DNA from 2 places in the Vreelandella sp. L-25 genome. Region 2 is predicted to be linked to the other one. Evidence: predicted binding sites of a transcription regulator. Region 2 holds the regulator's gene; the other holds the start of a gene.
What was found. The regulator sigma-54, encoded in region 2, starts transcription at its own class of promoters, with help from an activator protein. The targets are predictions, from matches to a motif close to TGGCACNNNNNTTGCTNT.
Positions count from the first base shown of each region.

Region 1: glnK (P-II family nitrogen regulator) is a predicted target of sigma-54. The motif match lies at 656-673, and genes of this name have one in related genera.

Region 1 is NZ_JBSXNH010000066.1:151,194-165,802, forward strand. It holds gene AC13CN_RS10220 (ammonium transporter) at 1-576, shown strand, start outside; gene glnK (P-II family nitrogen regulator) at 842-1,180, shown strand; gene AC13CN_RS10230 (ferredoxin--NADP reductase) at 1,331-2,107, opposite strand; gene AC13CN_RS10235 (LysR family transcriptional regulator) at 2,300-3,226, shown strand; partial or broken gene AC13CN_RS10240 (methyl-accepting chemotaxis protein) at 3,230-3,646, opposite strand; gene AC13CN_RS10245 (methyl-accepting chemotaxis protein) at 3,784-5,652, opposite strand; gene AC13CN_RS10250 (host attachment protein) at 5,755-6,186, opposite strand; gene AC13CN_RS10255 (histidine phosphatase family protein) at 6,276-6,863, shown strand; gene AC13CN_RS10260 (RidA family protein) at 6,860-7,252, opposite strand; gene AC13CN_RS10265 (amino acid ABC transporter ATP-binding protein) at 7,350-8,078, opposite strand; gene AC13CN_RS10270 (amino acid ABC transporter permease) at 8,165-9,265, opposite strand; gene AC13CN_RS10275 (amino acid ABC transporter permease) at 9,287-10,477, opposite strand; gene AC13CN_RS10280 (amino acid ABC transporter substrate-binding protein) at 10,561-11,586, opposite strand; gene AC13CN_RS10285 (amino acid ABC transporter substrate-binding protein) at 11,812-12,837, opposite strand; gene speE (polyamine aminopropyltransferase) at 12,926-13,786, opposite strand; gene hemE (uroporphyrinogen decarboxylase) at 13,783-14,609, opposite strand, start outside.
Region 2 is NZ_JBSXNH010000064.1:21,957-36,565, forward strand. It holds gene pmbA (metalloprotease PmbA) at 1-469, shown strand, start outside; gene AC13CN_RS08940 (HPr family phosphocarrier protein) at 497-766, opposite strand; gene rapZ (RNase adapter RapZ) at 844-1,767, opposite strand; gene ptsN (PTS IIA-like nitrogen regulatory protein PtsN) at 1,833-2,300, opposite strand; gene hpf (ribosome hibernation-promoting factor, HPF/YfiA family) at 2,305-2,613, opposite strand; gene AC13CN_RS08960 (RNA polymerase factor sigma-54) at 2,711-4,126, opposite strand; gene lptB (LPS export ABC transporter ATP-binding protein) at 4,232-4,990, opposite strand; gene lptA (lipopolysaccharide transport periplasmic protein LptA) at 5,002-5,505, opposite strand; gene lptC (LPS export ABC transporter periplasmic protein LptC) at 5,514-6,086, opposite strand; gene AC13CN_RS08980 (KdsC family phosphatase) at 6,086-6,628, opposite strand; gene AC13CN_RS08985 (KpsF/GutQ family sugar-phosphate isomerase) at 6,671-7,657, opposite strand; gene AC13CN_RS08990 (ATP-binding cassette domain-containing protein) at 7,928-8,749, shown strand; gene mlaE (lipid asymmetry maintenance ABC transporter permease subunit MlaE) at 8,750-9,550, shown strand; gene mlaD (outer membrane lipid asymmetry maintenance protein MlaD) at 9,566-10,030, shown strand; gene AC13CN_RS09005 (MlaC/ttg2D family ABC transporter substrate-binding protein) at 10,064-10,720, shown strand; gene AC13CN_RS09010 (STAS domain-containing protein) at 10,774-11,046, shown strand; gene AC13CN_RS09015 (BolA family protein) at 11,185-11,436, shown strand; gene murA (UDP-N-acetylglucosamine 1-carboxyvinyltransferase) at 11,447-12,709, shown strand; gene hisG (ATP phosphoribosyltransferase) at 12,738-13,391, shown strand; gene hisD (histidinol dehydrogenase) at 13,405-14,609, shown strand, end outside.

The sequences.
Region 1 (14,609 bases), on a different contig from region 2:
GGCTGGTTCGGCTTCAACGGTGGCTCTGAGCTGAAAATGTCCGATATCGGTTCAGCTAACAACGTTGCGCAAGTGTTCGTGAACACCAACGCAGCGGCTGCTGGTGGTGTCATCGCCGCGCTTATTCTAGCCAAGCTGTGGTTCCGCAAGGCGGACCTCACCATGGCGCTGAACGGCGCGCTGGCTGGCCTGGTGGCGGTTACCGCCGACCCGCTTTCTCCTTCAGCGCTGGGTGCTGCCATTATTGGCGCAGTAGGTGGCCTGATTGTTGTCGCGGCTATCGTAACGTTGGACAAACTGAAGCTGGACGATCCGGTTGGTGCGATCTCCGTTCACGGTGTGGTCGGTATCTGGGGTGTGTTGGCAGTACCGCTGAATAATGGCGATGCTTCTTTCGGTGCACAGTTGATCGGTATCGTGGGCATCTTTGGCTGGGTCTTCATCGCAAGCTTAGTGGTATGGCTGGTGCTGAAAGCGGTCATGGGTATCCGCGTTAGCGAAGAAGAAGAGTATGAAGGCGTCGATATCGCTGAATGCGGTCTGGAAGCCTACCCCGAGTTTAGCGTCAAGAAATAAGCTTGCGCTAATCATGTGAGCTGGCGTGCTCCTTTTGGCCTCCCCACCGTGGGAGGCCTTTTTGTCCTTCCCAGGTAGGTTGCACGCTGGTTGTTATTAGCTAGGTACGTACTGGCTTTTTATTCTCTGCCCATGGCGGTGTATGCTTAACCCACTGGGTAACGGGCTTGGCTATGCGAGCGCCCCGCCAACCTTGATGGGTTATGACAACCGTTCAATAACGCTGTTTTGATAACAGTGGGCCACCAAGCTAGAGGATGTCGCAATGAAATTGATCTCAGCCATTATCAAGCCGTTCAAGCTTGATGACGTACGCGAATCGCTCTCTGATATCGGCGTGCAGGGCATTACGGTAACGGAAGTGAAAGGCTTTGGCCGCCAGAAGGGCCACACGGAGCTCTACCGTGGCGCGGAGTACGTGGTGGATTTCCTGCCCAAGGTGAAGCTGGAAGTGGCCGTCGACGACGATATGGCCGAGCAGGTAATCGACGCGATTACCCAGGTCGCCAATACCGGCAAAATCGGTGACGGTAAAATCTTCGTGATGCCGCTCGAGCAGGTCATCCGTATCCGGACCGGCGAAACCGGTAAAGACGCTGTTTAACCACGGTGAATGGTAAGGCGTGAACAGTGAGTCGCGCTGAATCGACAAAGCCCCTGTGGATAATATCCACAGGGGCTTTGTGCATAAGGCGACGATGACACGGGCTACGATTTTCTATTCACCCTTCACCTTTCACCCTTCGAACGAGGCTCACTTCTCAACGAAGGCGCGTTCGATGACGTAGTCGCCCGGCTCGCCCATACGCGGGGAGATGTTCAGGCCCAGCTCATCGAGCAGGGCGCTGGTGTCGTCCAGCATCGCCGGGCTGCCGCAGATCATGGCGCGGTCTTGGCGCGGGTCGATGGGCGGTAGGCCGGTGTCCTCGAACAGCTTGCCGGTGCGAATATGGTCGGTCAGGCGACCCATGGTGTGAAACTCTTCACGGGTCACCGTGGGGTAGTACACCAGCTTCTCGGCGATCTCTTCGCCCAGGTACTCGTGGGCGGGCAGCTCTTTGGTGATGAAGTCGGCGTAGGCCAGTTCGGAGACTTCGCGCACGCCATGTACCAGCACGACTTTCTCGAAGCGCTCGTAGACTTCCGGGTCTTGAATCAGGCTCATAAACGGCGCCAAGCCAGTGCCGGTCGAGAGCATATACAGGTTGCGGCCCGGCAGCAGGTCGTCGCACACCAGTGTGCCGGTCGGCTTGCGGCTGACCATGATCTGGTCGCCCACTTTCAGGTGTTGCAGGCGCGAGGTGAGCGGGCCATCCGGCACCTTGATGCTGAAGAACTCAAGGTGATCTTCGTAGTTGGGGCTGGCGATGGAGTAAGCGCGCATCAGGGGTTTGCCGTCCACTTCCAGGCCGATCATAACGAACTGGCCGTTCTTGAAGCGCAGGCTGCGCTCGCGAGTGGTGCGGAAGCTGAATAGGGTATCGTTCCAGTGGTGAACGCTTAGCACTTCTTCCAGGGCAAACTTGCTCATGCTAACTCCTCCAGGGGCAGCGAGGCCTAAGCCTTGCTCGCCATATTCCAAAAAAGAATAAAAAATAGCTCTATAGGTTGCTCTCAATTCTAAATAAGGGTGGTATATCTGTTAAGCAAATTATCTTGATAACGCTTATCTTTAAAATCGATATAGCCCTTTCGCGGACCACTCTACAGATAGGTTTTGGCCATGCACTACACCCTGCGACAGTTAGAAGTTTTCGTAGCCGTTGCTCAGCACGAGAGCGTTTCTCACGCGGCGCGCGCGCTGGCCATGTCGCAATCGGCTACCAGCACAGCGCTGGCGGAGCTGGAGCGCCAGTTCGATTGCCAACTGCTTGATCGCATCGGGAAACGGCTGAAACTCAACGCGCTCGGCTTCCAGCTACTGCCCAAGGCGGTGGCCCTGCTGGACCGCGCCGAGGAGGTCGAGGAGCTACTGCGGGGCCAACAGGGCGTGGGCGCATTGGACGTCGGCGCGACGCTCACCATCGGTAACTATCTCGCCACGCTGCTAATCAGCGATTTCATGCAGCGCTATCCCGGTAGCCGAGTGCGGCTGGCGGTGCGCAATACGCGGCATATCATCGAGGGCGTGCGCCAGCACTCGCTGGATTTAGGGCTGATCGAGGGGCAGTGCGATGACGACATGATCATCAGCCAGCCCTGGGTCGAGGATGAGCTGTGCGTGTTCTGCTCGCCGCGCCACCCGCTGGCAGGGCGGGAGCACCTGGAGCTGGATCAGCTGCTGCGGGAGGATTGGATCATGCGTGAGGAGGGCTCAGGCACGCGCATGACGCTGGAGCATGCCGCCCGCCACCGTCGCAGCCGGTTCAATACGCTGTTGGAGCTGGAGCATACCGAGGGCATTAAACGCGCGGTGGAGTCGGGATTAGGGATTGGCTGCGTGTCGCGGCTGGCACTGCGTGATGCCTTCCGGCGCGGCAGCTTGGTGCCGCTGCCCACGCCGGAGTTGGATCTCAAGCGCCAGTTCACGTTCATTTGGCATCGCCACAAGTACCTCACCACCGGCGTTCGGGAGTTTTTACGTCTCTGCCGGGAAATGACCGCCGGGGCCAAGCGCAGTGACGATATCCCGCTGCCACCGATACCCTAGCGGTTACACCTTGGCCTTTTCAGGGCTTGGCAGCGCCTGAGCCGGGTGCTGCGACGCCTCTAGCGTAAAGCCACCCACTAGCGCGGCCAGCTTGTCCGCTTGGTCTTTGAGCTGCTCTGCAGCGGTGGTGGACTCTTGCACCAGGGCGGCGTTTTGCTGGGTCATCTGATCCAGGTCGGTCACCGCGATGCTGACTTGGTTGATCCCGTCGTTCTGCTCACCGGCTGCCGTACTGATATCGCCCAGCATTTGGGTGACGCGAGTTACGCTATCGGCCAGCTCGTGCATGGCGGCGTCGCTGCTGCGCGAGGCGAGCTTGCGCACTTCATCGGCCACCACGGCAAAGCCGCGCCCGTGTTCGCCAGCCCGCGCTGCTTCTACTGAGGCGTTGAGTGCCAGCAGGTTGGTTTGGAAGGCAATGCTGTTCATCAGCAAGAGGCGGAAGAGCGTATCGAGTGCCATCCTTGAACCAGTAGAACAAAGATTCATGGTTAACGCATGACATGGCCGCCACCGCGAGCGCTGCGGCGGCCATGGAGGAGTGGCAGACGAGACGTTTAGAAGGTCTCTGACGTGCGCGGTAAGCGATCCTGCGGCGCTTGCAGCGCGGGTGATGCCGCGTTAGAGAGTTTGAAACTGCTGATCGTGCCGGTCAGGCGATCCGCCTGCTCTTTCAACTGCTCGGCGGCGGTGGTGGACTCTTCCACCATGGCGGCGTTTTCCTGGGTCATCCGGTCCAGCTCGGCCACGGCGATGTTGACCTGTTTGATGCCATCGCTTTGCTCGCTGGTTGCAGCGTTGATCTCTTCCAGTACGTCGGTTACGCGGGTGATGTGGTCTACGATATCCTTCATCGTGCTACCCGCATTGCGTACCAACGAGGTGCCGTTATTCACCTTGGCTTGCGAGTCTTCGATCAGTTTCTGGATATCGTTGGCCGCGTCGCTGCTGCGGCCAGCCAGTTTGCGCACTTCCTCTGCCACGACGGCAAAGCCACGGCCATGCTCGCCAGCCCGCGCTGCTTCTACCGAGGCGTTGAGCGCCAGCAGGTTGGTCTGGAAGGCAATGCTGTTCATCAGCGTGACGATCTCGCCAATCTTGTTGGAGGCGTCGGAAATATCTTCCATGGTGGTGACCACGTTCGACACCACCTGACCGCCCTCTTTCGCGACTTCGGTGGCCGCGTGGGAGAGCTTGTTGGCTTCCTGTGCTGAGGCCGCCGTGTGCTGCACGGTGCTGGTGATTTGCTCTACCGATGCGGAGGTTTGCTGCAGGCTAGACGCCGCGTTGTCGGTACGGCGGGAGAGGTCTTGGCCGCCCATGGCAATCTCGTTAGCGGCGTGGTGCACCGATTCGCTGCTGGTGCGCACATCGATTAAGACGTGCTCCATTTTGTTAACAAAGCGGTTAAAGGCGCTAGCGATTTGAGTGACTTCGTCGTTGCCTTCTTCTGGCAGACGCTGGGTGAGGTCGCCCTCGCCGGAGGCGATGTTATCCATCGCGTTGCGCACCCCCAGCAGGCGGCGCAGCAGCAGCGACAGCAGCAGCCCAAATACCACAGCGGTAATGGCCGCGACGATCAGCAGGGTAACGATGGACGTGGTGGCAATGGCGCGCAGGTCTGCGGTGGCCTCTGCTTCGTCTAACGCGACGACCAACTGCCAACCGCTGTTGCCGCCTACAGCACTGCCCATTAGCAGTTTATCGCTGCCTTGCAGAGCTAGCGGCTGTGGGGAGTCTGCCTGCACGATGCGAGTGAGGTCCGAAGGCGTGAGCGCATCGCTTAATACACTTGAAGGCTCCAGCGTCAGCGACTCATCCGGATGGGCAACCAGCGTGCCATCGTTGGTGGTTAGAAAGCCAAAGCTAGACGGTGTGGGGGAAATGCTGGCAACAATATCGATAACGTCAGCAATCGTAATATCGGCCCCAACCACAGCGGCTAGTTCGCCGTTTTGATAGAAGGGGCGAGCGAAGGTAATGATCAGGCCGCCCGTTTGAGCATCGACATACGGGGCGGTGATGATAGTGTCTTGCGCGTTCACCGCGCCTTGATACCAGGGACGCTGGCGTGGGTCATAATCGCTAGGGGGTTGCCAGCCGTCTGAGAAAATTCCCTCTGATGTGGACGGGTAAGCAATGTAAGCGGTCATAAAGTCGCCAGAATCGGCTAATTGTCGCAAGGCTTGTAGCGGCTCTTCGCTAACTGCAGTGTGTTCCATGCTGGCTAACATCGTGTAGCGCGCATTGAACCACTCATCGATGGCCTGTGTGTTTCCATTCACAACAGCGCTTAGGTTGCGATTAACCTGCTCACTATTGTGATGCTTTACAGTCGTGTAACTAGCAATGCCATTCACCGTTAAAGCCAACACAATAGCGATAAGGGCCGCTAGCAAGATACGTAAACGTAGGGAAGAAAACATAGTCGCTCTCGGGATCATCAGGGTTCATGATGGGTATCGGCGAGAGCGACTACGCCTTTAGTAAAAAGCAGGAAAAAAAGTTAGTAAGCGCTAACTGTAGTGTTAACGAAGATCGCTGACCGCGTTCTGAATATCAGCCATGGACGCTTTGCTGAGGTCTTTCGAGAGCGTGTGGGTGACCAGCTTCTGCGTGGGGTTATCGAGCTTCTCTTTGAGCAGCCCCAAGAACTTGGGAGGCGCGACCATGATCAGCTTGTCCATGCTGTTGTCCACCCGCGCAGTGTAGAGTCGCTGGGCGACTTCTTTGGCAAACAGCTCGTTTTCATGTTGGGAGGCCGCGCCTTCCTCGCCGGATGAGCGCGATGACGTTGACGTAGACTCATGAACATCGGCACCGCGGCGGTCCGTGATCAAGTCGCCTTCATGCAGCCTGCCTGCAGCGTGTACCAAGCTCTCCTGCTCGGCGAGGTGAAGTGCATCACGGGTGAAGATACGTGCCCGAGCGGCGTCGGCTACCACGATATAGGTGGTCATTGTCATACGTCCTCCATGTCATTGATTACCCTTTAACCATGGCAACCGTTCCGTGTTTGGTCAAACACGGTTTTCATAGAGAAAAGAGCATGGATATAGACGACTCACGTCATCATTGGCGAAACCGCTATCTGCTGATGCGCCACGGCCATAGCCAGGCTAACGCACAAGGCACCATCATCAGCTCCCCCGAGCGAGGGCTGTTGGCGTATGGGCTGTCGCCGCAGGGCGAGCAGCAGCTGGCAGATACCGTCGCACGGTGGCACTGGCCGGTACCCACACAGGTCGTGCATTCGGACTTTTTACGCACCACGCACACCGCCGCCCGAGTGGCCGCCGCGTTTGGGTTGGAGATGCAAAAAGAGGAGCGCTTGAGGGAGCGCCACTTTGGTGAATTGGAGGGCAAGGCGGATAGCCACTACCCGGAGGTGTGGGCCTTCGATGCCCAGAACGCCGACCACACCCAGTGGCAGGTGGAGCCGGTCAAGCGTGTCGCGGCGCGCATGGTCGCTGCGCTGGAAGCGTTGGAGCAACGCTTTGAGGGTGAAACGGTGCTGGTGGTCAGCCACGGCGACCCCCTGCAAATTCTGCTCACGGCGCTGGCGGGCAAGCCGCTGACGAAGCATCGGGAGCAGCCTGCGCTACTGCCTGCCAGCATTACACTCGTGGGTGGTTAAGCGCCCGCTTTGGGAGGAATCCAGGCGATCATATCGACTTCGACATCCGCGCCGCCCGCAAGCCCGGTCACGCCAATGCAGGTGCGGGTGGGCAGTGGTTGTTGGAAGTAGCTGGCGTAGACCTGATTCACTTCATCGAAGTGGCCCATATTGGTGATGAAGACCCGCGACTGAACCACGTATTCGAAGCTACTGCCGACCTCTTCCAGCACGATGGCCAGATTCTGCATCACCCGGTGGGTTTGCTCGGTAAACGTGCCCAGCAGCATCTCGTTGGTTTCCGGCACCGTGGGCATTTGGCCGGTGATGAAGACCAGGTCGCCCACCCGGCAGGCGTGTGAGAACGGGGCAATGGGCTGCGGTGCGCGGTCAATGAAGAGCTTTTCCATGATGACTCACTTGTTGTGATGTTGTGGCGTAGAGGGTCCATGAAAATGGGCCTCACTGGAGGCCCACGTTCAGTACATCGTGGCACTGGAGACAGGATTAGTGCCCCAGAATCTGGCTCAAGAAGAGCTGGGTGCGCTCGGATTGCGGATTATTGAAGAACGGCTCGGGGGCGTTCTCTTCGATGATTTGCCCTTGGTCCATGAAGATGACGCGGTCGGCCACGGTCTTGGCGAAGCCCATCTCGTGGGTAACGCACAGCATGGTCATGCCCTCTTCGGCCAGCTCGATCATGACGTCCAGTACTTCCTTGATCATTTCCGGGTCGAGGGCCGAGGTCGGTTCGTCAAACAGCATGACGTCCGGGTGCATGCACAGCGAGCGGGCAATCGCTACCCGCTGCTGCTGGCCGCCGGAGAGCTGGCCGGGATACTTATTGGCCTGCTCGGCAATACGCACCCGCTCCAGATACTGCATGGCCATGGCTTCGGCCTCTTTGCGGGGCTTCTTCTGTACCCACATTGGCGCGATACAGCAGTTTTCCAGCACCGTGAGGTGAGGGAACAGGTTGAAATGCTGGAATACCATGCCGACGCTGCGGCGAATTTGCTCGATGCGCTTGACGTCTTGGGTCAGCGGCACGCCACCCACCACGATCTCGCCTTTTTGGTGCTCTTCTAGGTGATTGATGCAGCGGATCATGGTGGATTTGCCCGAGCCAGAAGGCCCGCAAATGACGATCCGCTCGCCGCGTTTCACTTCCAGGTAGATATCCCGCAGCACGTGAAAATCGCCGTACCACTTGTTGACGCCGCGCATTTCGACCATCAGATCCGAAGTGCCGGTGCCAGGGTTATGGGAAGCTGCTTGTGTCATGTCACTATCCTGCTAAAAAATCGTTGATAAAAGCGGCGTTAGCGCTTGTGGCCGGTATGCAGCTTGCGTTCTAGGTACTGACTGTAGCGCGACATGCTGAAACAGAAGATCCAGAACATGAAGGCGGCAAACACGTAACCTTCCAACGAGAAGCCTAACCAGCGTGAGTCGGCCAGTGCCGCTTGCACGATCCCCAAAAGGTCAAAGAGCCCGATAATCATGACCAGGGTGGTGTCTTTAAACAGCGAGATAAACGTATTCACGATGCCGGGAATCATCATCTTCAGCGCTTGGGGAAGAATGATCAGCCCCATGCGCTTCCAGTAAGTCATGCCGAGCGCTGCCGCGGCCTCTTCCTGGCCTTTTGGAATCGCCTGCAAGCCGCCACGAATGACCTCTGCCATATAGGCGCTCTGGAACAGCGTTAAGCCGATCAGGGCACGCACTAGGCGGTCAACGCTCATATCGGAGGGCAGGAACAGCGGCAGCATGACCGAGGCCATAAACAGCACGGTGATCAGCGGCACGCCACGCCAGAACTCGATAAAGATGACGCAGAAGCTCTTGACGATGGGCATGTTCGAACGCCGCCCCAGGGCCAGCACGATACCGATCGGCAGCGCGCCTACCATGCCCACGGTGGCCAGCAGCAGGGTCAGCATCAGGCCGCCCCAGCGATGGGTCGGCACACGCGGCAGGTCGAAATAGCCGCCATGCAGCAGCACGTAGGCGATCACGGGGAAGCCGACCAGCGCAAACACGGCCACCCAGCGCTTGAAAGGCAGCTTGGGAATCGCCAGCCAGGCAATCAGGGTGAAGAACCCGGCAAAGACGATATTGGCACGCCAGATTTCCGAGCGCGGGTACAAGCCGTAGATGAACTGGGTGAAGCGTGCGTTGATGAACACCCAGCAGGCGCCTTCCCGGGAGCAGTCTTCGCGGGAGGTGCCTACCCAGTCGGCGTTGATGAACGCCCATTGCACCGTGGGAACCACGAGCAGGTAGAGAATATACAGGCCGATCAGAGTAAAGATCGTGTTGATCGGGCCGTTGAACAGGTTGCTGCGTAGCCATGCCACAGGGCCCACGGAACTGCTGGGCGCCGGCTTTGGCTCGATCATCGTTCGGTTGTGAATCATGGGAATGCCCTCGCCAACGGCCTAGCGTTCAACCAGCGCCACACGGGCGTTGAACCAGTTCATGAACATGGATACCAGCAGGCTGATCGTCAGGTAGACCGCCATGGTCATGGCAATGACCTCGATGGCTTGGCCTGTCTGGTTCAGCGTGGTCCCTGCAAACACCGATACGAGGTCCGGATAGCCAATGGCCGTAGCCAGCGACGAGTTTTTGATCAAATTCAGGTATTGGCTGGTGAGCGGGGGGATGATGACCCGCAATGCCTGAGGAATGATGACGAGGCGCAGCACCAGGTTGCGCGGCAGACTCAGTGCCTGCGCCGCTTCGGTTTGGCCATGTGAAATGGCCTGAATACCGGAGCGCACGATCTCGGCAATGAACGACGCCGTGTAGATCGAGAGTGCGAACCACAGCGCCAGAAACTCAGGAATCACCGTGATGCCGCCGCGGAAGTTGAAGCCACGCAGCTCGGGCATTTCCCAAGTAATGGGTACGCCAGTGGCCAACATGACCAACAGGGGCAGCCCAAAGATCAGTGCAAAGGAGATCCAGTAAGCGGGAATTCGCTGCCCCGTGGCTTCCTGACGGCGTTTTGCCCATATCACCAGCGCAATACTGGCCGCGATGGCGATCACAAAGGTGACAGGAATCAGCCCGAAGCCCGATTCGAACAGCGGCTCAGGTAGATAAAGCCCGCGTACATTAAGAAACACGGCTTCGCCAAACGCCAGGCTTTCCCTCGCGCTGGGGAGCGCCCGCAGCACGGCAAAGTACCAAAAGAAGATCTGCAGCAGCAGCGGGATATTACGAAACGTTTCGATATACGCCGCCGCCAGTTTGGCGATCAGCCAGTTGGGCGATAAACGGGCGATACCGACAATGAAGCCAATGATGGTGGCGGCAATCACGCCTAGCCCGCCCACCAACAGCGTATTCAGTAGGCCAACGAAAAAGGTGCGGCCATAGGTGCTTTGGGAAGAGTAGTCGATCAGACTCTGAACGATCCCAAAACCGGCGGTATTACTCAGGAAGCCAAAACCTGTGGTGATACCCCGTGAGGAGAGGTTGTCTTGCACGTTGCCGACGATATAGAACAAAAAGGCGATAACAGCGGCGATGAGCAGACATTGGAAGATGAGCGCACGTTTGGCGCGGTCTCGCCAGAACGGTGGCTTTTGGCCAACGGGGCGAGCGTTAGGTCTTACGGACATGGGTGGCGTCTCCGCGATACGGAAGGTCAATCAAATGGCCCGCCATGACCAAAAAGGTGGCGGGCCGGGGTCAAGCGAGACGCTTAGCGAATCGGCGGTGCGTACTGGAAGCCGCCTTGGTTCCACAGGGCATTGACACCGCGTTCGATTTCCAGCGGTGAACCCATACCTACGTTGCGCTCGAAGCTTTCACCGTAGTTACCCACTTGGCTCAGGATGTTATAGGCCCAGTCGGCGTCAAGACCCATGCCTTCACCATAGTTGCCGTCCTGGCCGAGTAGACGCGCTACGTCCGGGTTATCGGAGCTGAGCATCTCTTCAGCGTTTTCGCTGGTGACGCCGTACTCTTCACCGTTGATCATAGCGAACAGCGACCACTTCACGATGTTGAACCACAGATCGTCACCCTGACGCACGACCGGACCCAGCGGCTCTTTCGAGATGACATCCGGCAGAATCATGGCGCCCGCCGGGTCGTCGAGCTGAATGCGCAGGGCCGCCAGCTGAGAAGTGTCAGACGTCAGAACGTCACAGCGGCCAGCCTGGAAGCCACCTACGGTTTGCTCGGAGGTATCGAAAACGATGGGGTCGAACTCCATGCCGTTGGCACGGAAGTAATCAGCCAGGTTCAGCTCGGTAGTGGTGCCTGATTGAATACAAATCGCCGCGCCATCCAGCTCGGCCGCGCTGGTGATACCCAGGTCGCGAGAGACCATGAAGCCCTGGCCGTCGTAGAAGTTAACGCCGGTGAAGTTCAGACCCAGCGTGGTGTCACGGGTGGTGGTCCAGGTGGTGTTACGAGAAAGGACATCCACTTCGCCGGACTGAAGGGCAGTGAAGCGCTCAACGGCGTTCAGGGAAATGTAGTTAACGGCGTCCGCATCGCCCAGTACGGCGGCAGCCACGGCACGACATACGTCAACGTCCAGGCCCTGCCATTCGCCGCTATCGTCCGGCGCGGAAAAACCTGGCAAGCCATCACTAACGCCACACTGTACGGCACCGCGAGAGCGCGTTTCTTCTAATGTGTTCGCTTGCGCGGTAGCGATACCGGCCAGCGTAATTGCACCCGCAGAGGCAAGCAGTACCAGGTGTTTCTTATTAATCATGTTTGTTCCCCTTCCTCGATTTAATGTCATTATGCATGGTGATGCATCATTAAAAGCTAGCAAGGAAGGTGCCAAGAAAGATATGTCGGCAAATTCAGCGCTTTTCAACGTAAAATCAGCGGATTTGACGAAGGTAGTGGTGCAAAAAAGTAGGCCAGCAGCTACGCCATGCGCTTTTTTGGTGCGCAGCCGCTGGCGGAGGTCGGTGGCTAGTCGCTTAGCGTGTTAGCGAATGGGCGGCGCGTACTGAATGCCGCCATCTTTCCAAAGCGCGTTTAAGCCTCGTGCAATCTTAAAATCAGAGCCTGTGCCCACGTTGCGATCATAAATATCCGCGTAGTTACCTACCTGTTTGACGATTTGGTAGGCCCAGTCCGGCTGTAGGCCCATGGCTTCGCCAAAATCACCATCTTGGCCGAGCAAACGCATCACATCTGGGTTGTCTGAGCTTAGCTGCTCATCCACGTTGGCTTGACTGACGCCCAGCTCTTCGGCATTCAGCATGGCAAATAGCGACCACTTCACGATGTTGAACCACTGGTCATCCCCTTGGCGCACGGCGGGGCCCAGCGGCTCTTTGGAGATGATCTCCGGCAGCACCACGGCCATATTGGGGTCGGCCAGTTGAATGCGCTGGGCGTAGAGCTGCGAGGCATCCGAGCTCAATACGTCGCAGCGGCCTGCTTCGAAGCCCGCAATCGACTGTTCAGGTGAATCAAACACCACCGCATCATAGGTCATGTTGTTAATGCGGAAGTAGTCGGAAAGGTTGAGTTCGCTGGTGGTGCCTGACTGAGTGCAAACAGCCGCCCCATCCAGTTCTTTTGCGCTCTGTACGCCGAGGTCGCTGGCCACCATAAACGCCTGGCCGTCGTAGTAGCTGACGCCAGTGAAGTTCATCCCGAGGGTGGTGTCGCGGCTGGAGGTCCAGGTGGTGGTGCGGGAGAGCACGTCCACCTCGCCAGACTGCAGTGCGGCAAAACGCTCCACCGAGTCTAACGGTACGAAATTGACTTTGCTGGCATCACCTAGCGCGGCAGCGGCAATGGCGCGGCACACATCGGTGTCCAGGCCGCGATATTGGTCGTTATCGTCCAGCGATGAGAAGCCGGGCTGGGCGGCGTTAACGCCGCAGCGCACGCTGTCGCGCTCTTGAATGGCCTCAAGGGTATCGGCCATGGCCGTGGCAGGTACCCAGAGGGTCGGGGCTAATAGAGTGATTCCCAATCCTAACCAACGCGTTGTAGTCATTTATTATTCCTTAACGTCGAGCGCAGCAACTCCTGCGCATAAAAAAGGCCGGGCAGAGCCCGGCCTGATACATAGCGGAACCGCGAAGTTATGCGAACGCTTTACGCATAAAGGGCGGCAGCGCCAGGGCACCACGGTGGGCATCTACTGTGTAGTACTGTAGCGGCATTTCGTGGCTGGCGGCAGCCTCTTCTCGGAAGCTTTCAACGTTGGTGCTTTTGCCTGCCAGCGTCACGCTCCACCAGCCGGAAGGGTACACCGGCTGGGGGAAGGGCAGGGTGGCTACGCTATCAAAGCCTGCTTCGCGCATGTCGTTACGCAGTTCGCGGATGATTGAGCCGCTATGATACAGCGGTGACTCACTCTGCTGCACCATCACCCCGCCGCTTTTCAGAATGCGGTGGCAGCGCTTCAAAAAGTCGGTTTTGAACAGGCCTTCGGCAGGGCCTACCGGGTCGGTGGAGTCGATGATCAGCACGTCGATGCTCTCGTCGGCGGCGTCGTCGACCCATTTCACGCCGTCGGCAAACAGCAGCTCGGCGCGTGGGTCGCCGTTGGCTTCCACGAGTTCGGGGAAAAAGCGCTCGGCGGCCTTGGTGACTTCCTCGTCGATATCGATCTGGGTGACCTTCTCGACGCCCGGATGGCGCAGCACTTCTTTCAAGGTGCCGCAGTCGCCGCCACCAATGATGACCACCCGCTTGGGGTCCTGATGGGTGAACAGCGCCGGGTGGGCGATCATTTCGTGATACAGGAAGTTGTCGCGGTCGGTGAGCATCACGCAGCCATCCAGCACCATCAGGTTGCCGTAGGTTTCGGTGGCGTACACTTCCAGGTGCTGGTAAGGGCTTTGCACATCCAGCAGTTTTTCAGAAACTTTCAGCGAGAAAGCGCTACCGTGGCTATCAAAGACTTCGGTAAACCACTGGTCGTCGCGTAGGTCGCTCATTGCTTGGCTCCTGGGCATGAGTCGTTCGATTGAGTCGGAATGCCCTGATGGTACTGCGGGCTTAAGTCGTGCAGCGCCTCCATAAAGGCGGTGACATGATCAGGGTTGGTGAACTGGCTGATGCCGTGGCCCAAGTTGAACACGTGGCCCGGGCCGTGGCCGTAACTCTCCAGCACGCGGGCAACTTCGGCGCGAATGGCGGAGGGGCGAGCAAACAGCACGTTGGGGTCTAAATTACCCTGCAGGGCGACTTTATGGCCTACGCGGGCGCGGGCGTCGGACAGCTCGGTGGACCAGTCGATGCCCAATGCGTCGGCACCGGCACAGGCAATGTGCTCCAGCCACTGGCCACCGTTCTTGGTGAACAGAATGACCGGTACGCGACGGCCATCGTGCTCGCGGATCAGCCCGGAGACGATCTGCTCCATGTAGCGCAGCGAGAACTCCAGGTAGGCCGGTGTGGACAGCGCGCCGCCCCAGGTATCAAAAATCTGTACCGCCTGGGCACCGGCGCGGATCTGGGCATTCAGGTAGTCGGTGACCGCTTGTGCCAGGGTGTCCAGCAGCTGGTGCATGGTGTCCGGCGTGTCATACAGCATGGTTTTTAAGTGGCGGAAGTCTTTGCTGGAGCCGCCTTCAACCATATACGTTGCCAGCGTCCAGGGGCTGCCGGAAAAGCCGATCAGCGGCATGCGGCCGTTCAGCTCGCGGCGGATCGTGGAGACCGCCCGCATCACGTAGTCCAGGTCGCGCTCGGCGTTTGGCACGGTCAGCGCGGCGACTTCTTCGGCGGTGCGTACGGTCTTCTTGAATTTGGGGCCTT
Region 2 (14,609 bases):
GATGGAAGTGGGAGCAACGGCTAGTTCACCGTTTGATGCGGAGGGTGTACAAACCCGTAGCAACCGGTTTATTGATCAGGGGAGGGTGGCGAGTTACATGCTCTCTGCCTACAGTGCGCGTCGTTTAGGGATGCAGTCCACGGGCAATGCAGGCGGCGCGCGCAACATGCGCTTGTTAGCGCCGTTAACGCCGCGGGAAGAGCTGTTAACACAGATGGGGCGTGGTATTTGGGTGACCGAGCTCATGGGGCAGGGCGTTAACGGCGTCACTGGCGACTATTCCCGGGGAGCAGCGGGTTTCTGGATTGAGAATGGCGAAGTACAGTACCCCATTGAGGAGTTCACTATTGCTAGTAACCTCAACAAGATGTTCGCGGGGCTAAGCGGTGTGGGAAGTGATACGGATACCCGTGGCAGTATTCACACGGGTAGCTGGCTGATTGATGCGATGACAGTGGCAGGAAGCTAGTCGACAAGTGCTGACTTGGTAAACTAGCTACTGGTCTTCGTCAAACCGTGCGTCGAACAGAGCTTCAATGGCATCTAGCGCCTGTTCGGCGTCGTTTCCTTCAGCGGCGACAGTGAGCTCGGTGCCGCAGGGGGCGGCCAGCATTAGCAGCGACATAATATTGGCGGCATCGGCTTTCTGCTGCTGCTTATAAACCACGATATTCGCGGAAAACTGCTGGCCACATTTCACCAGTTTGGTGGCCGCGCGGGCATGAAGACCACGCTGGTTGGTAAGTGTTAAGGTTCTTTTGGGCACTCTGGTTCCTTTTTGCCGAGTGGGTCTTGAAACTTAGGTCTTGAGAAGCTTAGGCCTTAAAAATTAGGTTCTGAAGCTCAGGGCGTGCTGGCAGCGGCGGGTGTGGTAACGCATGGCACCGCAGGCTCTTCGCTCAGCGTGTATTGTAACCCCAGCTCACGGTGTCTCAACTGTACTTCTCCGGTCTGTTTAACCAGCTTTTTAGCAAGCTGTTCGACCATATAAACAGAGCGGTGTTGCCCGCCGGTGCAGCCAATAGCCACGGTTATATAACTTCGCTGGCTATTTTGGTAAGCCGGAAGCCACTTTTCCAACCAAGCCTGAATATCATTGGTCATTGCCTCGACCATTGGGTAGCTACTTAAAAACGCCACTATATTAGCATCACGCCCTGTAAATTGGCGCAGGGTAGGGTCCCAATAAGGGTTGGGCAGGCAGCGAACATCGAAGACTAAGTCGGCATCCATGGGTACGCCGCGTTTGTAGCCAAACGACTCAAACGTCAGTGTTAGCTGATCTTTTCGCTGGTGGGCGACTTGATCAGTAATGCGGCGTCTCAGGTCATGCACGGATAAGCGCGACGTATCGATCAACAAGTCAGCGAGATCGCGAATTTCAAGCAGCGTCTCTTCTTCTTTATTGATGGCCTCTTCCAACGTCATTTCGCTATCCCGGGTAAGCGGGTGGCGACGGCGGGTGGCTGAGTAACGCTCCAAAAGAATGCGCGCATCCGTGGTCAGATAGATGACCTGAAAACGAATTTCTCGCTGGCGTAGTTCTTCCAGTAAAGCTGGGAGGCGTTCAAGCGCCGTAGGAAGGTTGCGCGCGTCAATGCTCACTGCTAAGTGAGTGCGCTCGCCTTGCTCACGTAGTTCATCAACTAATGAGCCCAGCAGCATGGCGGGTAAATTGTCGATAGCGTAGTAGCCAAGATCCTCTAGCGCTTGTAAGGCGATAGATTTACCGGACCCTGAACGGCCGCTAATGATCACCAGTTGCATAGCGTCTCTCTTGGCTTGCATGGGAGGAAATTATCGCTGCGTGCAGTGGCCACCGCCCATAAAGCCTAGGCGGCTTGTTCGCGAATCTTGGCGGTAATAAGTGCTAAGAGTTCGCGCTGACTATCGGCTTTACGTAACTGCTGACGCGTATGGGCGTCGTTCATAATAGTAGCCACTTGGCCAAGCAGTGCTAGGTGGGTGTCATCTGCCTCTTCTGGTACCAGCAGCACAAACACAAGATCCACCGGGTCGCCATCAATGGCGTCGAAGTCTACTGGCTCAGCAAGCTTTAAAAAGCCAGCAATGGGTGCGCTACAGTGAGGACTGCGAGCGTGGGGGATGGCAACCCCGTTGCCTATCCCCGTACTGCCTAGTCGCTCGCGGCCAATGAGTCGGCTAAACACCTCTTGGCTATCTAGGCTGGGTGTATTTTGGGCGATAAAGGTGCTGAAAAACTCCAGCACCCGTTTTTTGCTGCCCCCGGGAACGTCATAAAGCACGCGCTCCGGGGGGAGGATGGTTTCCAACGTCATTGAGTTAACGCACACCAGCGCCCTGGGCGCGAGCTTGTGCTTTTTCCTTATGTTTAACGAGTTGACGATCGATTTTGTCTGCTAGCGCATCAATAGCGGCATACATGTCGTTATCAAGCGCTTCGGCGTGAAGGTCTGCACCGGCAGCGTGCAGTGTGCAGGCTGCTTGCTGGCGCTCCTTCTCAACAGATAAGGTCACTTGCACCGTGGTAATGTTGTCGTAGTGGCGTTCAACGCGCTCTAGCTTTTCGTTAACGTAGTCGCGCAAGGCGTCAGTCAGTTCAACGTGATGACCAGTGATGTTTACTTGCATTGACGTGCTCCTTATCCATCGGACTGTACTTCGATTGTAACCCTTTTTACGCTATTGCAAAGCCCTTGCGTTGAGTTTGTTCATACGTACCGCTTAACTAGCGTAAACGGCGGCGCTCACTTGACGAGGGAATGCCCATTGACTCCCGATATTTTGCGACAGTACGCCGTGCAACGCTAATGCCCCCCTCTTCAAGCAGAGTCACCAAGCGGCTATCGGAGAGCGGTTTTCCTGAGGGCTCATCCTGAATCAGCTTTTTGATGCGGGCGCGAATGGCTGTGCTGGAGTGGCTGTCGCCGCCGTCTTGGCCGCTTACCTGGCTTGAGAAGAAGTACTTAAGCTCGAAAACGCCCCGTGGCGTGTGAATAAATTTCTGCGTGGTCACACGAGATATGGTGGATTCGTGCATCTCTACCGCTTCAGCAATATCCGCTAAAATCAGCGGTTTCATTGCTTCTTCGCCATGCTCCAGAAAGCCAATTTGGCGTGCAATAATTTCACGCCCAACTCGTAGCAGCGTGTCATTGCGACTCGATAAGCTTTTGATCAGCCAGCGGGCTTCTTGGAGGTGCTCTTTGAGGAACTGGTTGTCTTGGCTTTTGTCTGCGCGTTTGATCAAGCTGGCGTAGTCGGGCTGTATACGCAAGCGTGGTAGTGCTTCTGGATTGAGCTCTAAATGCCAACCTTCATTGTCGTGCCGAACGACTAGGTCGGGGGTGATGTAGCTGTCGTCGGTAACGCCATAGGTGCTCCCAGGGCGTGGGTCAAGGCTGCGAATTAAACGGATGACATCGTCAAGCTGCTCGTCATCAAGGCTTAAACGGCGCTTGAGAAGCCGCATATCGTCTTTGCCTAATGCTTCCAAAAACTGGCGAACCAGCCGTTTGGCGGGCATTAGCAGAGGGGTGTCCTCAGGTAGTGAGGCGAGTTGCAGCATCAGGCATTCACGCAGGTCTCGGGCAAAGACGCCGGTGGGCTCAAATTGCTGCAAGCGCAGCAGGGTATTTTCCACTTCCCGCTGGCTTAAGCTGTCATGGCCTTGGGCTTTTAATCCTTCCCGAATGTCATTAAGCGGCTGGGTGAGATAGCCGTTGGCATCCAGCGCATCAATCAGGCTTTCCGCGATGGCGTATTCTCGCGGGCTAAAGTCTGTCATGGCCAGTTGCCATAGCAGGTGGCCATGTAGGCTTTGTCCAGCGGCTTGGCGCTCGAAGTCGGGGCCTTCACTGCTGCCACCCAGGCTGCCTATGTCTTGATAGGTATCTGACCAGTCACTGTCGACGGAGAGTTCGTTGGGGATGCTCTCGGACCACTCAGCCTCTTGAGGCTCACTGACAGCCTGCTCGCCAAACTCATCTTCTTGCTCAAGCATGGGATTGGCATCTAGCGCTTGCTGAATTTCTTGACGAAGGTCCAGCGTCGATAGCTGAAGCAGGGCGATAGCCTGCTGCAGCTGAGGTGTCATGGTCAGCTGTGTGCCGATACGCAATTGGAGAGAAGCTTTCATGACCATCTGAGAACCACTCGTTAATCAGAAAGCTCCACCCTAGAGCGAGTTATGGCTTGGTGCAAGTGCAATAAGCATGCCACTAAAAGAAATGCTTCTGCAGGTCACTGTTTAAAGGCGGAAATCAGCGCCTAAATAGACATCTCGAACCTTCTGGTTGTTGAGGATTTCCTGGGCGTTTCCACTGGCAATGATGTGACCGTCGCCAACAATGTAGGCAATATCACAAATATCCAGCGTTTCACGAACGTTATGGTCGGTGATCAATACGCCAATGTGGCGTTTCTTTAACGCTCGAATGATAGCTTTAATTTCCCCAACGGAAATCGGGTCAACCCCGGCAAAAGGTTCATCCAGCAGGATAAAGGCCGGTTCGGTGGCCAATGAGCGGGCGATTTCAACACGGCGGCGTTCGCCCCCAGAAAGACTCATGCCTAAGTTGTCGCGTATATGAGTGATGTGAAAATCTTCAAGTAGTAACTCAAGTTGTGCTTCCCGGGCGCTTCGATCAAGCTCTTTGCGTGTCTCTAAAATGGCCATAATGTTGTCAGCCACGGAGAGCTTGCGGAAGATGGAAGCTTCCTGGGGTAGATAACCAATCCCTGCCATGGCGCGTTCATGCATAGGAGCATGAGTGAGGTCAAGGTCGTCAATGCCTACTTTGCCCGCATCCAATTTGACCAACCCCACAATCATATAAAACGAGGTGGTTTTACCTGCACCATTAGGGCCAAGTAGCCCAACCACGCTACCTTGAGTGATTTCCAGATTAATATCTTTAACCACACGGCGGCGCTTATAGCTCTTCGCTAAATGATGGGCGTAGAGCGTTTTTACTGGTGTGGGGGCTGGGGATGTTGATGCTGCCACGTGGCCACTTCCTATTGTTCGGGCTGAAGGGTCATACGAATACGCTGATTTTCACTGCCGCTAACGTCAGAGCGTGCTTGTACTACTTCTTGATCGATAAAGTACTCTAAACGTCCACCTTGGAAGTGATCTCCTTGCTGGGTCAGCTCAGCTTGGTCAATCAGCTCAACCCGGCGTTCGGAAACGTGATAAATAATCCGACGCGCCCAGCCTTCTATAGGGGTTTCTTGGTCTTCAATTTGGTTACGCAAGTAAGCACGCTCGCCCGTAGCGATGGCGCGAGACAACTCGCCAGCATTGTTACGCTGAATTTCGACACGCTCTCCGCGTAGCTGCATATTGCCTTGGCGAATGTCAACGTTACCGGTGTACACGGCTGTCCCTGCTCGTTGGTCAAGGTCTAACCGGTCGGCCTCCACATGAATAGGCGCTTGGTTTTGTGCCGCTACAGGCAGTGCAATTGTGACAAGCGGCACGGCTAGGGCAAGAAGTGCAGTGCGGATTAGAGCATTCATCGCGACTCCTAAGGGGAACGGGTGGCCGGCGGATGAACGCCGCGCACGTTGTTGGTTAAACGGACTTGGCTGTCATCCAGCCATACATCCATTCGGGAGGCTTCCATACGCTGAGGGGGCTGCTGCAACACTACGTGGGTGTCGCTCCAGGCATGCCGGGTGGTCCCGTCGTAGTTTAATAGTTCGCTATCAAGCTGCCACCCCTCTTCAGGCGCTAGTAGCCGCGCGGAGCCTGCCAATGTTAATGCTTGGGTTTCAGTATTGAGGGTGCCAGTGTTCGCCGTGGCGAGCCACTCACGTTGTTCGCTATCAAACAGCGTGGCACGGGGTGACAACACGTCAGTCATTGCCGTTTGCGGAGTATGCACCAGCCGTGGGGTTACCAGAGATTGCTGAATAGTGCCTGTTTCGCCAAATAGGGTAATTTCGGCATTCTCTAATACGTGCCCAGGTTCCTGGGCACGAGCTTCAGAGTCAATCTCAGTCTCCTGGGGGCCGCGAGGGTCTAGCCAAACCAGCACGCCGCCTAGGGCGATGACCATTGCCGTGATCCAGACCCGTTTTCTTACCCTAAAGCGCATTATGGCTGTCCGTGCAGATACGTATCGAGTACGGCATCCCAGTGCCCTTGGGACGTTAGGAGCGTATCGCAAATTTCACGCACAGCCCCGTGTCCGCCAAGGCGTTCAGTGATCCAGTCGGCATGGGGGTGCATGTAGTCCGGAGCATTGGGGACCGTAATACCGACACCGGAGCGCTTGATCGGAGCAAGATCAGGTAGGTCATCTCCACAGTAGGCGACCTGTTCTAAGGTGATATCAAGCCGCTGACAAAGCGCTCTCAGGGTAGTGAGTTTGTCTTCACAGCCCTGGTATACGTGAGTGATTCCTAAGGCAGCAGCGCGCTGGCTCACCATAGGTGAATCACGGCCGGTAATCAGCGCCACATGGATGCCGACACGCTTGAGTAACTTCAGGCCATGACCGTCCTGGGTGTGAAACGCTTTGATTTCGATACCGTCAGCCTGAAAATAGAGACGGCCGTCAGTAAGTACACCGTCTACATCAATCGCAAGCAGTTTTACGCGGCGAAGTCGGTCGAGTAGTGCATCAGGTAGGGCCATAAAGCCTCCATCATCCATTGCCAAAAAAGCAGTATAAAGTCGTTAAATAACGCCGCTGGCAAGCAGGTCATGCATATGCAGCGCGCCGATGGGGCGCTGCTGTTCATCAACAACAGCCAGTGCAGTGATACGGTTATCTTCCATAATGCGCACCGCTTCGGCAGCTAGTATGTCTGGACCAATGCGCTTGCCGGGGCGCGTCATTACGTCATCTACCTGAACATCGCGCAGGTCGTGGTGTTGGTCTAGCGTGCGACGCAAGTCGCCGTCGGTATAGACCCCGGCAAGACGGCCTTCGCTATCCACCACGCAGGTAAAGCCCAGCCCTTGGCGTGTTATCTCAAGTAGTGCATCGCGCAGCGGGCTGCCCAGCGCTACTTGAGGGAGCCGTGAGCCATCGTGCATTAAGTCGCTAACACGCAGTAGTAAGCGCTTACCGAGGCTGCCGCCAGGGTGAGAGAGGGCAAAGTCTTCAGCGGTAAAGCCCCGTGCTTCCAATAGGGCAACAGCAAGGGCGTCGCCTAGGGCAAGGGCGGCGGTGGTGGAGCTGGTGGGTGCTAGGTCAAGCGGGCAGGCTTCTCGTTCTACACCGCTATCCAGGTGGGCGTCTGAGTGCTGTGCAAGAGTGGAGCCTGGGCGGCCAGTCATACTGACCAGCGGTGTGCCAAGACGCTTGAGTAGCGGAAGTAGGGCCGTTACTTCAGCGGTTTCACCGGAGTTAGAGAGTGCCAAAACCACATCGGCGCGGGTAATCATGCCCAAGTCGCCATGGCTGGCTTCACCTGGGTGAACAAAAAAGGCTGGAGTGCCTGTGCTGGCTAGGGTGGCTGCGATTTTGCCGGCGATATGACCTGACTTTCCCATGCCGGTGACTACCACGCGTCCCTGACAGGCAAGCATAAGCTGACAGGCGTGGTCAAAGCTTTCATCTAGCTTGGCTTGCAAGCCGCCAATAGCCGCTTGCTCGATTTGCAAGGTGCGCAGTGCACTTTCACGCAGTTGGCTGGGTGTGGATAGTGGCTGACGCATGGCGTGTCTCGTTTCATCGATGTGAATAGGTGACTAGTAAGAATAACATCTTGAAGCAGTGTTTAGCTAAAGCATGCAGCAAGTACCCGCGGTATTAGTGAGTTCTATTGACGAATGGTTTGTACGGCAATGATTTGCGCGACTGTTACTAAGAGTAGCGTTAGGATACGATGTTCGATAATATTTCGAAAACACTGTTTTCTAAACTGCCCCGCGCCCAGTCGGTTTATACTGACGCGTTCTGGCAACACGATGAAGGTCAATCAGCTTATGACGGATGTTCCCTTCATACAGGTTGAAGATGTTTACTTTTCCCGTGGAGATAACGATATCTTCCGTGGCGTTAATATGACCATTCCGCGTGGCAAAGTCACCGCTATTATGGGGCCAAGCGGCACGGGTAAAACAACGCTATTGAAGCTCATTGGTGGCCAATTAACGCCAGACCGTGGGCGGATTTTAATTGATGGGCAGGATGTTCACCGCCTGTCACGCAAGGCGTTGTTTACGCTACGTAAGCGCATGGGAATGCTGTTTCAGAGCGGCGCGCTGTTTTCGGACTTAGATGTTTTCGAGAATGTGGCCTTCCCGCTGCGGGTGCATACTGACTTGCCCGACACCATGATTCGCGACTTAGTGTTGCTAAAGTTGCAGGCAGTAGGGTTGCGGGGGGCAAGGCATTTAACTCCCGCTGAGCTATCAGGGGGTATGGCGCGGCGGGTGGCATTAGCGCGGGCAGTCGCACTTGACCCTGAGTTAATCCTTTATGATGAGCCATTTGTAGGCCAGGACCCTATCTCTATGGGTGTGCTGGTGCAATTGATTAAGCGGCTCAATCAGGCGCTGTCGCTGACCTCGGTAGTGGTCTCCCATGATATCAAGGAAACGTTGAGTATTGCCGACTACCTCTACCTGATTGCGGATGGGCAGGTGGCGGCGCACGGCACTCCGAGCTCGCTAGAGGTGAATCAAGACCCTCGTGTGAGCCAATTTATGCACGGCGAGCCAGATGGTCCGGTGCCGTTTCACTATCCCGCAGAGACGCTCTACCGGGATATTCTCGGTCACGATTTAGCACTTAAGGCAGGGTAGATGCAGTCTAAATTTTCTCACTACACGGCGCGGGTTACCCGTCTGGGTCGGAAAGGGTGTGATGTGGTCGAGGCCCTGGGGCGCGCCACGGTGTTTCTCGCCCAATCGGCAGTGGGCGTGCCTTCTCGAGAAGGGTGGTCGCTTTGGTTGCGTCAAATGCACTTTGTTGGTGTGCTGTCGTTGGCCATTGTGCTGGTGTCAGGGCTGTTTATTGGCATGGTGCTGGCGCTTCAGGGATATACCATTTTGGTGGATTTCGGCGCCGAGCAGGCGCTGGGCCAAATGGTGGCGCTTTCGCTACTACGTGAGCTGGCTCCTGTAGTGGCAGCACTGCTGTTTGCCGGGCGGGCAGGGTCTGCATTAACGGCTGAAATTGGCCTGATGAAGGCCACCGAGCAGCTCACCAGTATGGAAATGATTGGGGTAGACCCACTGCGACGCGTGGTAGCTCCAAGGCTGTGGGCAGGCTTTGTGGCGCTGCCTATTCTTACTGTGGGCTTTAGCGTGGTAGGCATCTGGGGCGGCTACTTGGTGGGCGTAGAGTGGCTGGGCGTATTTGAAGGCTCTTATTGGAGCAATATGCAGGCCAGCGTGTCGTTCATCGATGATATCGGCAATGGCATGATCAAGAGCGTGGTGTTCGCGCTGGTGGTGACCTGGATTGCTGTGTTTCAGGGTTATGACCTAGTACCAACCTCTGAGGGGATTTCTCGAGCTACCACCCGTACGGTGGTCTACTCCTCGTTAGCGGTGCTAGGGCTGGATTTCGTTTTAACCGCCGTTATGTTCGGCGGCCTTTAAGGGTGGAGTAATGTCATGAAGCGCAGCAAAACCATGGAGTTTGGCGTTGGCCTGTTTATGTTGGCTGGCATCATAGGGCTGGTATTCCTCGGCCTGAGAGTCAGCGGTTTAACGCTCTCAGCACCTTCAGATACGTTCCGCTTGGAGGCCAACTTCGCCAATATCGGTGGGTTGAAGCCGCGTGCCCGCGTCACTATGGCAGGGGTTACCGTGGGCCGGGTGGAGTCAATCGAGCTGGATACGGAGTGGTACGACGCTCGTGTCACTTTAAGCTTGGATAGTGAGCTTGAAGGCCAGCTTTCCCAGGATACCACCGCAGCCATATTAACGGCTGGCCTATTGGGCGAGCAGTACATTGGGCTAAGTGTTGGTGGGGCACCAGATGTGCTTGAGGAGGGTGACGTGATTCGTGATACGCAGTCCGCTCTGGTGCTTGAAGAACTTATTCAGCAATTTGTATCCAATATGGTCAGCAACTAGCTGCCTTTAGCTATCTTCATTTGAGAGGTTGATATGATGCATAAGGTTTTTCCTGTTTTCGTTCAGCGGCTCGCGTTGGCTGCCATGCTGTTGCTGGCACCGCTGCTGGCCCAAGCACAAACACAGTCTCCAGAAGAGATGATTCGAGACAATATCGAATCCTTTATGAGCCAAATTAATGGCAAAGAGGACTACTACGCCAATAATCTAGATGAGTTGAAGGCGCTGGTGAATGAAAGCCTCAACGAAGTAGCAGATTTTCGCTATATCGGTGCCAGTGTGATGGGCAGCTATTTCCGTAATGCCACGCCAGAGCAGCGCAGCCGTTTTGCGGATGTCTTCCGCCAGACGCTGATCGATACCTACACGCGTGGTCTGGTGACCTTCGACTACGACGAGCTGCGTGTGTTGGGCCAACAGCGTGCCCAGCGTCACGAAGATCAAGCCAGCGTCGATATGGAAGTCGTGGCGAGCAATGGTCAAGTCTACCCGGTGAGCTATAGCCTGCGTCTTTCTGACGGCCAATGGCGTGTCGTGAACGTAATTGTCAACGGCATTAACCTGGGCTTGACCTTCCGTAATCAGTTCGACCAAGCCATGCGTGACAATAACCGCGATTATGATGCGGTCATCCGTGGTTGGGCGCCAGAAATAGGTGTGGACGAGCTAGAGCAGGGAGGCGACGCGTGACATCGCTGTTGTCTCGTTCAGAGGTGTCCCTAACGATTCAGGGTGATGCGCTCATGGTTGCTGGCGACCTGACAATGAATGTAGCGACTGAGGTGGCCGCTGCAGGTGTGAAATGGTTACGCAGTGCCAAGTGTTTAGAGGTCTGCTTTGACTTTGAGCAAGTCAGTAAGGCCAGCAGCGTTGCTATTAGTGTCTTATTTGAATGGCTGCGTGCTTGCCAAGCGCTGCAGATCACGGTTCGTTCGATTGTCTTGTCGGCCCCGCTCAAGCGGCTGGCCTCTTTGGCGGAGTTGGATGCGCTTACTTCCTCATCCGTTTCGGCTTGAACTGAGCGATCTTTAGAGCAGTCCACGGGCTGCTCTATTTATTGGTGGCTTGCACGGCATCGCCAAGCGTGTCGCTTTTCTTTATCATGTTCGCCTATTGGTTACTATTTCAACGACCCCAAAGGAGTTTCCTGTCTCATGCAACCCAACGAGGTAAAAGCACTGCTTGAATCCCGCATCGATGGGTGTGAGTTTCACATCCAGGGTGAAGGCTGCAATTTTCAGGTGATTGCAGTTGGTGAAGCCTTTGAAGGTCTTTCTCCAGTGAAGCGTCAACAGCTTGTATACGCAGCGCTTAGCGAGGAAATCGCTTCGGGTGCACTGCACGCTATCAGCATTAAAACGTTTACTCCGACGCAGTGGCAAACTGCGGCGGAAAACGCTCAGTAACGGCCGCTCCATGGATAAACTCATTATTGCGGGCAATGGCTCGGTGGATGGCGAAGTATGGGCAAGCGGTGCGAAAAATGCCGCGCTGCCTATTCTATGCGCGAGCCTATTGGCAGATGGCCCAGTGGTTATCGGTAACCTGCCGCATTTGCAGGATATTACCACCACGCTTGAGCTGTTGGGACGAATGGGCGTTGAGCCTGTGATGGGCGAAAAACTGAGCATTCAACTGGATGGCTCTCAGGTCACTCAATGCCATGCGCCTTACGAGCTGGTGAAAAAGATGCGCGCCTCTATTCTGGTGCTGGGGCCGCTGCTGGCGCACTTTGGTAAGGCGGATGTCTCACTGCCTGGTGGTTGCGCCATTGGCTCACGCCCGGTGGATTTGCACCTGCGTGGTCTGGAAGCCATGGGGGCGGAGATCCACGTTGAAGCGGGCTATATTCGTGCCCGTGTCGACGGTCGTTTAAAAGGTGCAACGATCTATTTTGATACCGTGACGGTGACAGGCACAGAAAATCTGCTCATGGCGGCTACGCTCGCCGACGGCAGAACGGTTCTTGAAAACGCCGCTCGTGAGCCTGAGGTGGTGGATCTGGCCGAGTGCTTGATCAAAATGGGCGCGAAGATTCATGGTCACGGCACGGACACCATCATCATTGATGGCGTTGCCTCGCTGCACGGCTGCGAGCACGATGTCATGCCCGACCGTATCGAGACGGGCACCTTCCTGGTCGCGGCGGCAATGACCGGCGGGCGGGTAAAAGTGAAGCGTACCCGGGCCGATATTCTTGAAGCGGTACTCGCTAAGTTGGAAGAGGCGGGTGCGGAGGTCGACAGCGGTGAAGATTGGATTTCGCTGGATATGCATGGCAAGCGCCCGAAGGCGGTTAATATCCGAACGGCGCCTTATCCCGCATTCCCCACCGATATGCAGGCTCAGTTCGTCGCTATGAATGCCGTTGCAGACGGGCATTCACGGGTAGTAGAGACAATCTTCGAAAACCGCTTTATGCACGTTCAAGAGCTTAACCGGATGGGCGCGAATATCGTACTGGAGGGTAACGCCGCGTTAATTAAGGGCGTTGATAAGCTTTCTGGAGCCCCGGTGATGGCAACGGACCTTCGTGCTTCGGCATCTCTGGTTATTGCGGCCATGATGGCCGAAGGAGAGACCCTGGTCGATCGCATCTACCATATTGATCGTGGCTACGAGTGTATCGAGGAAAAATTACAGCTGCTGGGGGCGAAAATTCGCCGTATCCCCGGCTAAGCCACGCGGACAACACTGGCCTTAGACCATGAGTAAGCAACTGATTTTAGCCCTTTCAAAAGGGCGTATTTTGGATGAAACGCTGCCTCTGCTGGCAGATGCGGGCATTACGCCCGCTGAAGACTTAAGTAAAAGCCGCAAGCTGCTTTTTGATACTAACTTGCCGGACGTCAAGCTGGTGATCATCCGCGCCACCGATGTGCCCACCTACGTACAATTAGGTGCCGCCGATGTGGGCATTGCAGGTAAAGACGTGCTGCTTGAGCATGGCGCGGAAGGCCTTTATGAGCCGCTAGATCTAGAGATTGCTCGCTGCAAGCTGATGACTGCGGGTGTTACCGGGCAGCCCCCTGCCAAAGCACGCCGCCGCGTGGCGACCAAGTTCGTCAACGTAGCGCGTCGCTACTACGCCGAGCAGGGGATCCAGGCAGAGGTCATCAAGCTCTACGGGGCGATGGAGCTGGCTCCGCTCATGAACTTGGCCGATGAGATCGTCGATATCGTCGACACTGGCAATACGCTTCGCGCTAACGGTATGGAACCCCGTGAGCTCATTGCCCATATCAGCACGCGTTTGGTGGTCAACAAAGCGGCCATGACCATGAAGCACGACCGTATTAAGCCGCTGCTAGCGCGCCTGGAAAGTGCCGTAAAAAAGCGTCAGACGCAGCCTATCGAATGACACGAGGTTCATCATGAGCGATACAACCACAGCCACTATTGCCCGCCTCTCGACCAGTGAAGCGGCTTTCCATCAGCGCCTCAATGCGCTGCTGGATTGGGAGGGCGTGTCTGATAAAGCGGTCCAGGCTCGTGTTGAGGAAATCTTGGCAGACGTTAAGCAACGCGGTGATCAGGCGGTCATTGAGGCAACCAACCGCTTTGACCGTCTATCGGTCGAATCGATGGCGCAATTGCGCCTAATGCCAGAGCAATTAAAGAAGGCGTATGATGGTTTGCCTGCCGAGCAGCGTGATGCCCTGGCAATGGCTGCCGAGCGTATTAAGCGCTACCACGAGCGGCAAAAACCGACCTCTTGGCAGTATGAAGAAGCCGATGGCACGGTGTTAGGCCAAAAAGTGACACCGCTTGATCGTGCAGGCATCTATGTTCCAGGCGGTAAGGCGGCTTATCCGTCGTCCGTACTGATGAATGCCATTCCTGCCCGCGTGGCAGGTGTGCGTGAAATCGTCATGGTGGTACCTACCCCTGATGGTGTGTTGAATGATCTGGTATTGGCGGCGGCGCACCTAGCGGGCGTGGACTACGTCTTCACTATTGGTGGCGCCCAGGCCGTTGCCGCGCTTGCCTACGGTACGCAAAGCGTTTCTCGGGTCGATAAAATTGTGGGACCCGGCAACATCTACGTGGCCACTGCCAAGCGGGCCGTGTTCGGCCAGGTCGGCATCGATATGATTGCCGGGCCCTCCGAGATTATGGTGGTGTCGGATGGGCAAACCGACCCGGATTGGATCGCCATGGACCTCTTCTCTCAGGCGGAGCATGACGAAGATGCCCAGGCGATTTTGGTGAGCTGGGATGCCGCGCATTTGGACGCCGTGGCGGCTTCCATCGAGCGGTTGCTGCCAACGCTAGAGCGCGAAAAGATTGCCCGCGCATCCCTGAACCGTCGCGGCGCACTGATTCTGTGTACAGATCAGGCCGAAGCGGTTGAGATGATTAACCGTATCGCTCCTGAGCATCTTGAATTGTCGGTTGCTGAGCCTGAGGCATGGCTAGACGATATCCGCCATGCGGGCGCTATCTTTATGGGGCGCCACACGTCGGAAGCGCTGGGGGATTACTGCGCGGGGCCGAACCATGTGCTGCCGACATCCGGCACGGCGCGATTCTCATCACCGCTCGGGGTGTACGACTTCCAGAAACGCTCTTCCATTAT